Regions from separate parts of the Shinella sedimenti genome, predicted to be linked through region 1. Evidence: riboswitches for the same ligand, from Rfam matches in the RefSeq annotation. Region 1 holds a riboswitch; each other region holds the start of a gene.
What was found. Region 1 has a riboswitch for cobalamin ahead of fdhA (formaldehyde dehydrogenase, glutathione-independent). Riboswitches for the same ligand answer to the same signal wherever they lie in the genome.
Positions count from the first base shown of each region.

Region 1 (4,208 bases):
GAGAACTCGAAATATGCTTCGGGCGAGTATTTCGACAAATATACCGAGCAGGAATGGCTGCCCGCGACGGAAAAGGTGCGCGGCATCTTCGAAGAGGCCGGCATCCACATCCCGACGCAGGGAGACTGGCAGGAACTGAAGTCGGCCGTCATGGAAGGCGGGCTCTACAACCAGAACCTCCAGGCCGTGCCGCCGACCGGTTCGATCTCCTATATCAACCACTCGACCTCCTCGATCCATCCGATCGTTTCAAAGATCGAGATCCGCAAGGAAGGTAAGATCGGCCGCGTCTACTATCCCGCCGCCTTCATGACGAACGACAACTTGGATTACTATCAGGACGCCTATGAGATCGGCCCGGAGAAAATCATCGACACCTATGCGGCGGCCACCCAGCATGTCGATCAGGGCCTGTCGCTGACGCTGTTCTTCCGCGACACCGCGACGACACGCGACATCAACCGGGCGCAGATCTACGCCTGGAAGAAGGGCATCAAGACCATCTACTACATCCGCCTTCGCCAGATGGCCCTGTCCGGCACGGAAGTGCAGGGCTGTGTCTCGTGCGCGCTGTGATTTCGGGGAAGACCATGAATATCCAAGTGAAGACCAAGGCGCCAAAGGCTGCCGCCGCCGTGCGCGCCATCAACTGGAACCGCATCGAGGACGACAAGGACCTGGAGGTCTGGAACCGCCTGACCGGCAATTTCTGGCTGCCGGAAAAGGTGCCGTTGTCCAACGACATTCCCTCCTGGGCGACGCTGAAGCCGGAAGAGCAGAAGCTCACCATCCGCGTCTTCACCGGGCTTACCCTGCTCGACACGATCCAGAACGGCGTCGGCTCCGTCAGGCTGATGGAGGATTCGGCCACGCCGCATGAGGAAGCGGTTCTTTCCAACATCTCCTTCATGGAGGCTGTGCACGCGCGCTCCTATTCCTCGATCTTCTCGACGCTCTGCCTGACGCCCGATGTGGACGACGCCTATCGCTGGTCGGAGGAAAACGAGTTCCTGCAACGGAAATCGGCGCTGATCATGGAGCAGTACGGTTCCGGCGATCCCTTGAAGAAGAAGGTCGCCTCAGTCTTCCTGGAAAGCTTCCTGTTCTATTCCGGCTTCTATCTGCCGATGTACTGGTCGAGCCGCGCCAAGCTCACCAACACCGCCGACATGATTCGCCTCATCATCCGCGACGAGGCCGTGCACGGCTATTATATCGGCTACAAGTTCCAGCGCGCCGTCGAGCGCTTGAGCGCTGACAAGCAGCAGGAAATCAAGGACTTTGCCTTCGATCTGCTGCTGGAGCTCTATGACAATGAGGCCCGCTATACCGAAGAGCTCTATGACGGCGTCGGCCTCAGCGAGGACGTCAAGAAGTTCCTGCACTACAATGGCAACAAGGCGCTGATGAACCTCGGCTACGAGGCGCTGTTCCCGCCGGAAGCCTGCAAGGTCAATCCGGCGATCCTCTCGGCGCTGTCGCCGAATGCCGATGAAAACCACGACTTCTTCTCCGGCTCCGGTTCGTCCTATGTCATCGGCAAAGCGGTCGCGACTGAGGACGACGACTGGGATTTCTGAGCCTTGGGATGTCCTTCAACGGCATGTCGTTCGGGGTGCCGTCGATGTCGTATTCCCGAGGGTCCTTTGGCCCGCCAGATGGTTTGCTGTGTGCGTACAGGGTGCCGTCCCCACCATGTCGGGACGGATAATTGGGAAGCCGGTCGAATGCCGGTGCTGCCCCCGCAACGGTAGCGGAACGAAAGCTCCGGCAAACACCACTGGCCAGTCGGCCGGGAAGGTGCCGGCAGCGTCCGAAAGGACAGTTCCGAAGCCCGGAAACCAGCCCTGAAACGATGACTCGGCCGATTGCGGTGGGCGATCGAGAGGTGAACGGCGTCCTCTCGAAAGGCCCGTTTCCTTCTCCTCTCCATCCTTCGTCGAGCGACGTTCCGCGCTCCGCCCGTTGGCCTGCGCGATCGTTCCGAGAGGATCCGGCGCGCGCTAGGCGGGCCGGACGAGGCAAAACCCAGGAGGAGACAGACATGAGCAGGAACAGAGGCGTCGTCTATATGCGACCCGGCAAGGTCGAGGTCCGCGACATCGACGACCCGAAGCTGGAGGCCCCCGACGGCCGCCGTATCGAACACGGCGTGATCCTCAAGGTGATCTCGACGAATATCTGCGGCTCCGACCAGCACATGGTGCGCGGCCGCACGACGGCCATGCCCGGCCTCGTCCTCGGCCACGAGATCACCGGCGAGGTCATCGAGAAGGGTATCGACGTCGAGATGCTGCAGATCGGCGACATCGTCTCGGTGCCGTTCAACGTGGCCTGCGGGCGCTGCCGTTGCTGCAAGTCGCAGGACACCGGTGTGTGCCTCACCGTCAATCCGTCGCGGGCGGGCGGTGCCTATGGCTATGTCGACATGGGCGGCTGGATCGGCGGCCAGGCCCGCTACGTCACGATCCCCTATGCCGACTTCAACCTGTTGAAGTTCCCGGATCGCGACAAGGCCATGTCGAAGATCCGCGACCTCACCATGCTCTCCGACATCCTGCCGACGGGCTTCCACGGCGCGGTGAAGGCCGGTGTCGGCGTCGGCTCGACAGTCTATGTGGCGGGTGCCGGCCCGGTCGGGCTTGCGGCGGCCGCATCCGCGCGCATTCTCGGCGCGGCGGTCGTGATGATCGGCGATTTCAACAAGGACCGTCTGGCGCACGCCGCCCGGGTGGGCTTCGAGCCGATCGACCTTTCCAAGAGCGACCGCCTTGGTGACATGATCGCCGAGGTCGTTGGAACGAACGAGGTGGACAGCGCCATCGACGCCGTCGGCTTCGAGGCCCGTGGCCATGCGGGCGGCGAGCAGCCGGCCATCGTGCTGAACCAGATGATGGAGATCACCCGCGCCGCCGGCTCTATCGGCATTCCCGGCCTCTATGTCACGGAAGATCCGGGCGCTGTCGACAGCGCGGCCAAGCAGGGCAGCCTGTCGCTGCGCTTCGGCCTCGGCTGGGCGAAGGCGCAGTCCTTCCACACCGGCCAGACGCCTGTTCTCAAGTACAACCGGCAGCTCATGCAGGCCATCCTGCACGACCGCCTGCCCATCGCCGATATCGTCAACGCGAAGATCATCTCGCTCGACGATGCCGTGCAGGGCTACGAGAGCTTCGACCAGGGCGCGGCGACGAAGTTCGTGCTCGACCCGCACGGCGACCTGCTCAAGGCCGCCTGAAAAACCGGTACCGCGCCGGCCGCCTCTAGACGGCCGGCGCGGTCCAAACCGATGCAATGTCGCGGCCTCGCTTTCCGAAGCCGGGTTCGCGGCGTTCATTCGAGAAGGAGGAAACCATGGCGGATATCAGGGATGTCCTGATCGATCATCTCATCGACCGGCGGGCAGGGTGGAGCATGGGGTCGTATGGCGCCGTTGCGGAATTCCACCAGGACCCGGGCGAGTATCTGCAGGCCGATGCTCCGTCGCTTTTCGTACGCGCCACACCGCGCGGCGCCATCCGGCTCGATGCCGATACGGTCGGGCAGATCGTGCCCGTCGCCTACGAGGCGCTGAGCTGCCGGCCGCAGCGCTGGAGTCATGGTGTGGCGCTGTGCCTGCCGCAGCGAGACGCGGCGATGAACGGTCGCAAGGCGCTGACCGAACTCGGCCCGGATACGGAAGCCGTGCGCGTGACGGACCGGGCGGCCATCCTCTTCGATCTCGGCCTTGCCCTGCCGCAAAGCGATTTCTGTATCCGCACCGACGATCCCGCGCTGCTTGCCATCCTGCGGGCGCAGATCGGCCGCAGCCTGTTCGATCCGCACAATCCGGCGACGGCGGCCATCATGAAGGCGCATCCGCACCGCGTCGCGCTGACCCGACTCGGCCGCATCGAGGTGTTCCAGAAGATCGGCGGCCCGGATACCGGCGGCGTCTCGCCGCCGGGGCCGCACACCCATCTCCTGCCGCACCTCATCCGCTCGCGGCGTACCCATTCGGCCAACACGCCGATCCCGAAATACCATGTGCCGCTCGGCTATCTGCATCCCCCCAATCCCGTGATGGACAGCATGGGCCGCGATCTCGATTTCGATATCGACGACCATGCGCGATTCCAGGACCTGTTCGCGCAGTTCGCGCGCCCGGACCTGCCCATCCTGCGCAAGGCGGTGCTGGATGGCCTGGCGCGGCGGGTGGAGCCGGAATCCTT
Region 1 is NZ_JAKVIN010000001.1:807,881-812,088, reverse strand. It holds gene nrdE (class 1b ribonucleoside-diphosphate reductase subunit alpha) at 1-576, shown strand, start outside; gene nrdF (class 1b ribonucleoside-diphosphate reductase subunit beta) at 591-1,580, shown strand; cobalamin riboswitch at 1,663-1,864, shown strand; gene fdhA (formaldehyde dehydrogenase, glutathione-independent) at 2,045-3,235, shown strand; gene MKI86_RS04070 (DUF6925 family protein) at 3,352-4,208, shown strand, end outside.

Region 2 (4,208 bases), on a different contig from region 1:
CGATGTGCCGCTCGAGGGCTACGAGATCCATCTCGGCCGAACGACGGGGCCGGACGCCCTTCGTCCCCCCGTCAGCATAGACGGCCGGCCGGACGGCGCCGTCTCGCCGGACGGCCGCGTGATGGGGACCTACCTGCACGGCCTTCTCTCCAGCGATGCCTACCGCGCGCGGCTGCTTGCCGATTTCGGCATCGAGGGCGGCGGCTTCGATTACCGGGCGGGCGTCGATGCAGCACTCGACGGCGTGGCGGCCGAGCTTGCGGCCGTGCTAGACCCGCGCTGGCTCGACAGCATTCTGGGGATCCGCTGATTAAACCGCCCGCCTGAAACGTTCTGCCATCGGGTTTCTCCACCACCGGTTACCGCAGCACCAAAGTTGCGCCTGATTTCGGTGCAAGGAGGAACGTGATCATGCCCGCCTTGCGGGTGCCGATGCCGTAGTGCGATCCGAAAGGGTGATTTTGATGGGTTCTGGACCTCTTGCTCGATCTGTTCTGGTGGGCCTCGTCGGGCTGTCGCTCGCCGGCTTTCCGGTGGCCGCCTTCGCCCAGACGGCAAAGGAAACCACCAATGCCGGCAAGCGCTGGGAGGAGGAGTTCGGCTTCTGGCAGAAAGCATCTTCCGGCAGCGATATAACGCAGTTCGAAAACTACCTGAAACAGTATCCCAACGGCACGTTCGCCTCGATGGCGCGGCTGCGCATCGCAGAATTGAAGGCTGCCGGCAACGCGAATCCGGCTGCAACCGCCTCCGACGATGCCGCCGTAAAGGCCAAGGCCGATGAGGCGAAGGCCGCAGAAGAGTCGAAGCGTGACGCCGACGCCGAGAAGGCCAAGGCGGACGACGCACGCAAGGCTGCTGATGCCGAGAAGGCGAAGGCCGAGGCGAAGAAGGCCGAGGAAGCCGCCGCCGCGGCTCGCAAGCTTGCTTCCGAAAAGGCAGCCGCCGAGGAAAAGGCGAAGACCGAAGCCGCAGCCGCTGAAAAGGCGCGGGCAGACGAATCCGCCCGCCTCAAGGCGGAGGCAGACAGGAAGGCGGCTGATGAACGCAAGCTGGCAGCGGAAAAGGCTGCCGAAGCCGAGCGCGTGAAGAAGGAAGCCGCCGCTGCCGAAAAGGCGAAGGCGGACGAGGCAGCGCGTGTGCAGGCCGAGGCAGAGCGCCGCAAGGCCGACGAGGCCGCCGCCGCACAGAAGGCGCGCGCCGAGGCCGAGGCAAACGCCCGCGCGGCCGAAGCGGCGGCCGCGCGTGCCGAAGACGCCAAGCGGCTGGAAGCGGAAAAAGCTGCGGCTGCCGAAAAGGCCCGGCTGGAGCAGGAGGCTGCGGCCGCCCGCAAGCTGGCCGATGAAAAGACCCGGGAGCTTGAGCGCCTGAAGGCCGAGGCCGCCAAGGCTGCGGCGGAAGCCGAGGCGAAGGCCGCCGAAGCCGCCCGCCTTGCCGCCGAGGCAAAGAAGCGGGCCGCGGAGGCCGAGGCCGCCCAGAAGCGCGCGACCACCAGCGGCCCGGCGACGGCAACGCGCGACAGCGCGGAGGCCGAGAGGCTTGCTGCGGCAAAGCGCGAGGAAGACACGTTCCAGAAGGCGGTGGTCGCGGGGTCGCGGCAGGCTTTCCAGGCCTATCTCGATGTCTATCCGCGCGGCCGTTATGCATCCGATGCGCGCGAGCGTATGGCCGCGATTGCGACCAAACCGGTGCCGAAGGCCGAAGCCGAGCGCATGGTGGAGGAACGCCCCGTCGTCGATCCACGCGAAGCCTATATGGAACGCTCGACGCGGGTGCAGGCGCAGCGCTGGCTGAGCGCGCTCGGCTACAGCACCTACGGCGCCGACGGCGTTTTCGGTCCGCGCACCCGCGCGGCGATCGCCGCATGGCAGGGCGCGTCGGGCTACCGCGCCGACGGCTATCTTTCGCGCCGGCAGTTCGCCGCGCTTCGGCAGGCCGCGCAGTTCGCCCAGGCACGCCAGACCAGCCGCGAGCGCCGCTACCAGCGGGACTACGACGTGCTCGAGGGTCCGGTCGACGGCTATTATGACGGTCCCTACTACAGCGATGACGGCTACTACCGCCGGCGCGGCGGCGTGGTGATCATCCCCGGCTATTGAGTTTGGGACGGCCGGCCGGCGTTTTCGGCACAGGCCATGCCGCTGGCTGTCGATTGACTTGTCGGGGCCGGCGGCATAATCATCCGACTATTGGATGGTTCTCTGGTCCGGAAACGGACCGGGGAGTAAATGGGAATGTGATACGGTGGACCCATTCAGGGCGCTGCAATCACGGCCGACCCCGCGACTGTAGAGTGGCGAGGAACGCCCATCCGGCCGATGTTCGGCGTGCTTGGACGAGGCAATGGTGCCTTGTTCGGCAGACCGGACACAGGACGGAAAAGCCACTGGGTGGCATCGCGATCAACCGGGCCCGGACGCCTCTTTTTCTACGAATCGTCCACCTTTCGCGATGCACTGCCCGGGAAGGCGAGGGCATTCCGTGGGCGTAAAAACGCCCGACGCCGCGAGCCAGGAAACCTGCCAGCCAATGAGGGCATATTGCCCGACCTGGGGAGGGGCTTCCCCGATGCCTGCACGGAGGTTGTCATGGCTGTTTCCAATACGTCTTCTATCACTCTTTCGGCGAGCGATCGCCTCATCGCGGGCGTTCTCGCGCTGCTCTTGGGCGGGTTCCTCGTCTTCGGCGCCGGCCTTGCGAATTCGGCCGTGCTGCACGATACCGCGCACGATACGCGTCACTCCTACGGCTTTCCTTGCCACTAAGGAGTTTCCGACATGATCGTTCGTTATCTCCTGGCCGCCCTGGTGGCCGGGCTCTTCTCTGGCGTCCTGATGACAGCCGCCCAGGAAGCCCGCGTCGTGCCGCTCATCCTGCACGCCGAAGAATTCGAAGGCGGCGATGAGGCCGCGCCTGCAGCCGAAGGCACCACGCCGACCACCGAAGGCGCTGCTGCGACACATGAGCATTCGTCTCTGGGGGCCGTCCTCCTGGACATGGCGTCGTCGCTTTCGCCTGTCTCGGTCGCTTATGCGCATGACGGCGAGGACCACGAAGAGGGTGGCATCATGTTCGGCATGAGCCGGTTCTCCGGCACGCTGCTCGCCAATCTCGTTACCGGCGCCGGCTTTGCCTTGCTCCTTGCCGGTTTCAGCCTCGTGTCCGGCCATCCCATCACGGTCGCCAATGGCGCGCTGTGGGGGGCGGCCGGCTGGCTTGCCGTGCATATGCTCCCGGCCATCGGCCTGCCGCCGGAACTGCCGGGCTTCCCGGCTGCGGACCTGACCCAGCGTCAGATCTGGTGGATTGCGGCGGTTGTGCTGTCGGCAGCGGGTCTCTACCTGCTGTTTCTCAAGCCGGGCATCGTCGCCAAGATTGCCGGTCTCGTTCTGATTGCCGCGCCGCAGGTCTATGGTGCGCCGCAGCCGTCGGATATTTCGAGCGCCGTTCCGGCCGTTCTCGGTGCGGAGTTCGCCGTCGCGGCCCTTGCCACGACGCTGTTCTTCTGGATCGTGCTCGGCCTTTCCCTCGGCTTTGCCAACGAAAAGATCGCAAAGGCTGCCTGATATGACGCTGAAATCGCCCGGAGCCGTCCTGGTTCTGGGCGGTGCGCGTTCCGGAAAATCCGCTTTTGCCGAAAGGCTGGTCGTCGAGACCGGCCTTTCGCGTCATTATATTGCCACCGGCCGCGCCTGGGATGACGAGATGCGCGAGCGCATCGCCAGACACCGGGAAGACCGTGGAGACGGCTGGGAAACGCATGAGGAACCGCTTGCGCTCGCGGCCCGGATCGCCGATGTGGCGCGTGCGGATCGTGCGGTCCTCGTGGATTGTCTGACCCTCTGGCTCACCAATCTGATGCTGGAGGAGCGGGACATCGCGGAAGAATTTGCCGTCCTTTTATCGGCCATCAAGGGCGCGCCGGGCCGCCTGATCTTCGTCTCGAACGAGGTCGGCCTGGGCATCGTGCCTGAAAACCGCATGGCGCGCGACTTTCGCGACCATGCCGGGCGGCTCCACCAGCAGGTGGCGGCGCTTGTACCGGAAGTGTATTTCGTTGCGGCCGGACTGCCGCTGAAAATGAAGGGTTGAGCCATGCTGCAACAGAAGATCCCCGCCACCGTCATCACCGGCTTTCTCGGGGCCGGCAAGACGACGATGATCCGCAACCTCCTGCAGAATGCCGGCGGCAAGCGTATTGCGCTCAT
Region 2 is NZ_JAKVIN010000002.1:422,920-427,127, forward strand. It holds gene MKI86_RS06175 (cobyric acid synthase) at 1-310, shown strand, start outside; gene MKI86_RS06180 (peptidoglycan-binding domain-containing protein) at 465-2,099, shown strand; cobalamin riboswitch at 2,178-2,541, shown strand; gene MKI86_RS06185 (CbtB domain-containing protein) at 2,589-2,765, shown strand; gene MKI86_RS06190 (CbtA family protein) at 2,778-3,566, shown strand; gene cobU (bifunctional adenosylcobinamide kinase/adenosylcobinamide-phosphate guanylyltransferase) at 3,568-4,092, shown strand; gene cobW (cobalamin biosynthesis protein CobW) at 4,096-4,208, shown strand, end outside.
Region 2: linked by a shared signal. The riboswitch ahead of MKI86_RS06185 (CbtB domain-containing protein) and the one ahead of fdhA (formaldehyde dehydrogenase, glutathione-independent) in region 1 are both predicted to bind cobalamin.

Region 3 (4,208 bases), on a different contig from region 1:
GGTTTTCGCCGGCCGTTTCGACATGCTCTAAGATCGATAGGGATCGTTACCGTGAAGCGACGCAGCCGCTTCCTGTTTGCCGTCGCAACCGGCCTGTCGCTTCTTTCTTCCGGCGGCACGGCGGCGGCGGACGTGTGCCAGCGCCTCAAGGCGGAACTGGCGAGCCTGCCCAAGGTCGTGGTCGATACCTCGAACGCCCGCAAATATGCGTCCGCCATCGCACGCCAGAACATCCAGCTGAGGCAAGCGAAAAGCGATCAGCGCCGCCTGCGCTGCTCCAGCGGCAGCATCATCGTGATCGGCGGCGCCAATGCCGATGCCTGCGCCACGCTCGCCACCGTCATCGGCAAGATGGAGCAGAACCTCCAGATCCTCGACAGCAAGCGGCGTGAGCTGTCGGGCGGCGGCGCGTCGAAGGCCAGACGCAACCGGCTGATCTCCTCGCTGGAGACCGAGGGCTGCAACGATGCGAAGGTGACGCCTGTTGCCGCAACCGAGCGTCTGCGCACGCTCGACGAAACGCGCACCCTGCCGCTGGGAACCGCGCCCGAAGGCAGCGACCGGCTGCAGTTGCGCTCGCTGGGCGGGAATGCCGGCCATGGCAACCTGCGCACCGTATGCGTGCGCACCTGCGACGGCGGTTTCTTCCCGATTTCCTCCAACGCCTCGCCGATGGACTTCCGCCGCGACCAGCAGGTCTGCGCGATGATGTGCCCACAGACCGAGACGGAACTCTATTACCACGCGATGGGGCGCGGACAGGAAACCGAGCAGATGACCTCCACGGTCAGCGGCCGCACCTATGTTGAATTGCAGAACGCCTTTGCCTACCGCACGCGCGACCTTTCCAAGCCCGGCGCCTGCGGCTGCAACCTCTCGGCTTACTATCAGGAGATGATCAAGCGCGAAAAGGCGGCACGCGGCGAGATGACGACGGAAACCGCACCGGATGGCGGCTCCGGCTCCGTAACCACCATCCAGACGCAGCCACGCAAGGACGAGGCAAAGGTTTCGGCCAAGGCGGAGGAGCGTGATTACGACCCGTCCAAGCACAAGGTGCGCACGGTCGGCCCGGCCTTCCTGCCGGAAAATGAATCCGCAATCGACCTCGGCCGTCCCGCAGGCGCCGACGTCAACTGATGTCCGGCCAGCGCTCTTCGAAGACCAGGTCCTCCAGTGGCAGACGCTGCCGCCAGCCCTTCACGGCCAGCTCCGGTTCGCCATAGAGCTGCTCGACGAAACCAACGCATAGCCAGGCGACGATCTCGATATGATTGGGGATGCCAAGGATCGTGCGGATATCGCTGTCGTGGAAGATGCTGACCCAGCCGACGCCCACCCCTTCCGCGCGCGCCGCAAGCCAGAGGTTCTGTACGGCGCAAACGGTGGAATAGACGTCCATGCGCGGATTGTGCGTTCGCCCCAGCACGACGGACCCTGCCCGCGTCGGATCGCAGGTCACGCAGATGGAAAGCGGCGCCTTCAGAATGCCCTCGAGCTTCAGCGCACGATAGCGTTCTTGCTGCTCGCCCGAAAACATCGCCTCCGCCTCCGCATTGGCCTTGAGAAAAGCCGCATGCACCGCCTGACGGGTCAGCAGATTGCGCACGAGAAGGAAGTTCCATGGCTGCATGAAACCGACCGACGGTGCGTTGTGTGCCGCCTGCAGCAGCCGCCGAACCAGATCGTCCGGTAAGGGATCAGGCAGGAACTGGTCGCGCACGTCGCGGCGCGTTTCGATGGCGCGGTAGACGGCCTGCTTTTCCTCATGCGGAAAAGCGCCCGCCCGGACCAGAAGGTCCAACGGTTCGGTTCGCATCGTCATCTCCCCAACAATGCGCAAAACCTGCCGCCGTCCGCGCGGTTCGGTCTATCTTGCCAGGCCGGTCTTCTGACTTCGGTTCACACGACTTCGAACTGCCTTCCCGGTTGAACAACCAGTGGCAAAACCCTGAATCGATTCAAGGTTTTAGAGTGAAGCCATCCCCGTCACAGCGTTGGGCACGTACCGGATCTGGGTCTCCCCGCACCGGTTTCCCGATTCTCCCGCAAGCGGGCACCTGACGTCCGGATTGTGCACGACACGACTGCGTGATCAAGTCCGCGTGTTCAAAACGCTGTTGTCGCCTCAGCCGTTATCGACCACTTTCTTGAGGGGCTGTGCCTTCAGACGGGCCTTGCGGTTCTTGTCGGCGAGTTCGGCGCCGGAAAAGGCCAGAAGCTTGCAGAGCTGGTTGTGACCATACGACTTCAGATCGAAGTTCGGTTGACACGCGTTCAAGGTCTTCATGAGGTCCGGCAGCGCAACCCATGGACCATCCAGCGGCGGCGCCTCGACGAAAATGCGTTGCAGGAGTTCACTCTTTAACGCGCGGCGAACATCTGGCGCCTGTATTGCAACAGTCTTTTCGGTGATTTTCACCGGCGCTGGACTTGGGTCGGGCTTTACAGCGCCGATGGTCCTGAAGACGTCAAAAGCCGTCTGAAACCGGCTCGAGGCCTTTGAGCACGCCATTCCAACGGCGATCTTGCCAGCGCGCCGAATTCGCATTGCCAACTGGGTGAAGTCGCTATCGGCGGTGGCGAGGCAGAACACATCCACTTGCCCCGAATGAAGTTCGTCCATGGCATCGATCACCATGGCGATATCAGCGCCGTTCTTGCCATTCGCCCCGGCCACGGTCTGCCGGGACGTGAGGGCGTGAAGTGCGGCGGCATCCAGCCACGGCTTGAGGGATGAATTCGAGAAGTCTCCATAGATACGGCGATCAAGCAGCAGGCCGTGCTTCGTCGCTTCTTCGATAAGCGTGGCGGCGGCGCGCGAAGGCACGTTCTCTGCATCGATAAAAAGGACAGCCCTGCGTTGCGCCATACCCACTCCCCGAGAAGGAATGCATATTAGCACTGACCTCTCTGTCTGCAATCAGAGAGGTTACATTTCGATCGCACAGGTTAACGCACAACTACCAGACGCAGAAAGACCGCCAGTACCGCGCCCCTCATCCCCGGTCGCGGAAGCGGTTGGTGATGGGGTAGCGGCGGTCGCGGCCGAAATTCTTGCGGGTGATCTTGACGCCGGGCGCGGACTGGCGGCGCTTGTATTCAGCGATGTAGAGCAGGTGCTCGATCCGGTGGACGGTTGCCGCGTCGTGGCCGCGCGCCACAATCTCCTCCGTGCCCATCTCCAACTCGACGAGGCATTCGAGAATGTCGTCAAGAACAGGATAGGGCGGCAGGGAATCCTGGTCGGTCTGATTGGGCCGCAGCTCGGCCGACGGCGCCTTGTCGATGATATTGTGCGGGATTACCTCACCCGTCGGCCCCAGCGCGCCGGGCGGCACATACTGGTTGCGCCAGCGCGACAGCGCATAGACCTGCATTTTGTAGAGGTCCTTGATGGGGTTGAAACCGCCGTTCATGTCGCCGTAGAGCGTGGCATAGCCGACCGACATTTCCGACTTGTTGCCCGTCGTGACCACCATCGAGCCGAACTTGTTGGAAATCGCCATCAGGATCGTGCCGCGCGTGCGGCTCTGGAGGTTTTCCTCGGTGATGCCTTCCTCGGTGCCCTCGAAGGTCTCTGACAGCGCGGAAAGGAAGCCGGTCACGGGTGCCTCGATCGGCACGATGTCGTAACGGCAACCCAGCGCCTTGGCGCAATCGGCAGCATCCTTCAGAGAATCCTCCGAAGTGTAACGGTAGGGCAGCATCACACAGCGCACGCGCTCCTCGCCCAGCGCATCGACGGCGATGGCCGCGCAGATCGCCGAATCGATGCCGCCGGACAGGCCGAGCACGACGTTCTTGAAGCCGTTCTTGTTGACGTAGTCGCGGAAGCCGAGAAGGCAGGCGCGGTAATCCGCCTCCTCGCGCTCGGGAATGCGCGACATCGGGCCGCTGTCGCAGACCCATCCGCCGCCCTGCCGCTTCCAGGTCGTGAGCGCGATGGTTTCCTCGAACTGGCTCATCTGGAAGGCCAGCGTCTTGTCGGCGTTGAAGGCGAAGCTTGCGCCGTCGAAAACAAGCTCGTCCTGCCCGCCGAGCTGGTTGGCATAGAGCAGCGGAAGGCCGGTCTCGATGACCTGCTTCAGCACGACCTGGTGGCGGATATCGACCTTGCCGCGATAATAGGGCGAGCCGTTCGGCGACAGCAGGATTTCCGCGCCGCTTTCCGCCAGCGTCTCGCAGACGCCGAGTTCGCCCCAGAT
Region 3 is NZ_JAKVIN010000002.1:538,550-542,757, reverse strand. It holds gene MKI86_RS06750 (DUF2865 domain-containing protein) at 52-1,140, shown strand; gene bluB (5,6-dimethylbenzimidazole synthase) at 1,133-1,819, opposite strand; cobalamin riboswitch at 1,865-2,079, opposite strand; gene MKI86_RS06740 (NYN domain-containing protein) at 2,129-2,872, opposite strand; gene MKI86_RS06735 (NAD+ synthase) at 3,000-4,208, opposite strand, start outside.
Region 3: linked by a shared signal. The riboswitch ahead of bluB (5,6-dimethylbenzimidazole synthase) and the one ahead of fdhA (formaldehyde dehydrogenase, glutathione-independent) in region 1 are both predicted to bind cobalamin.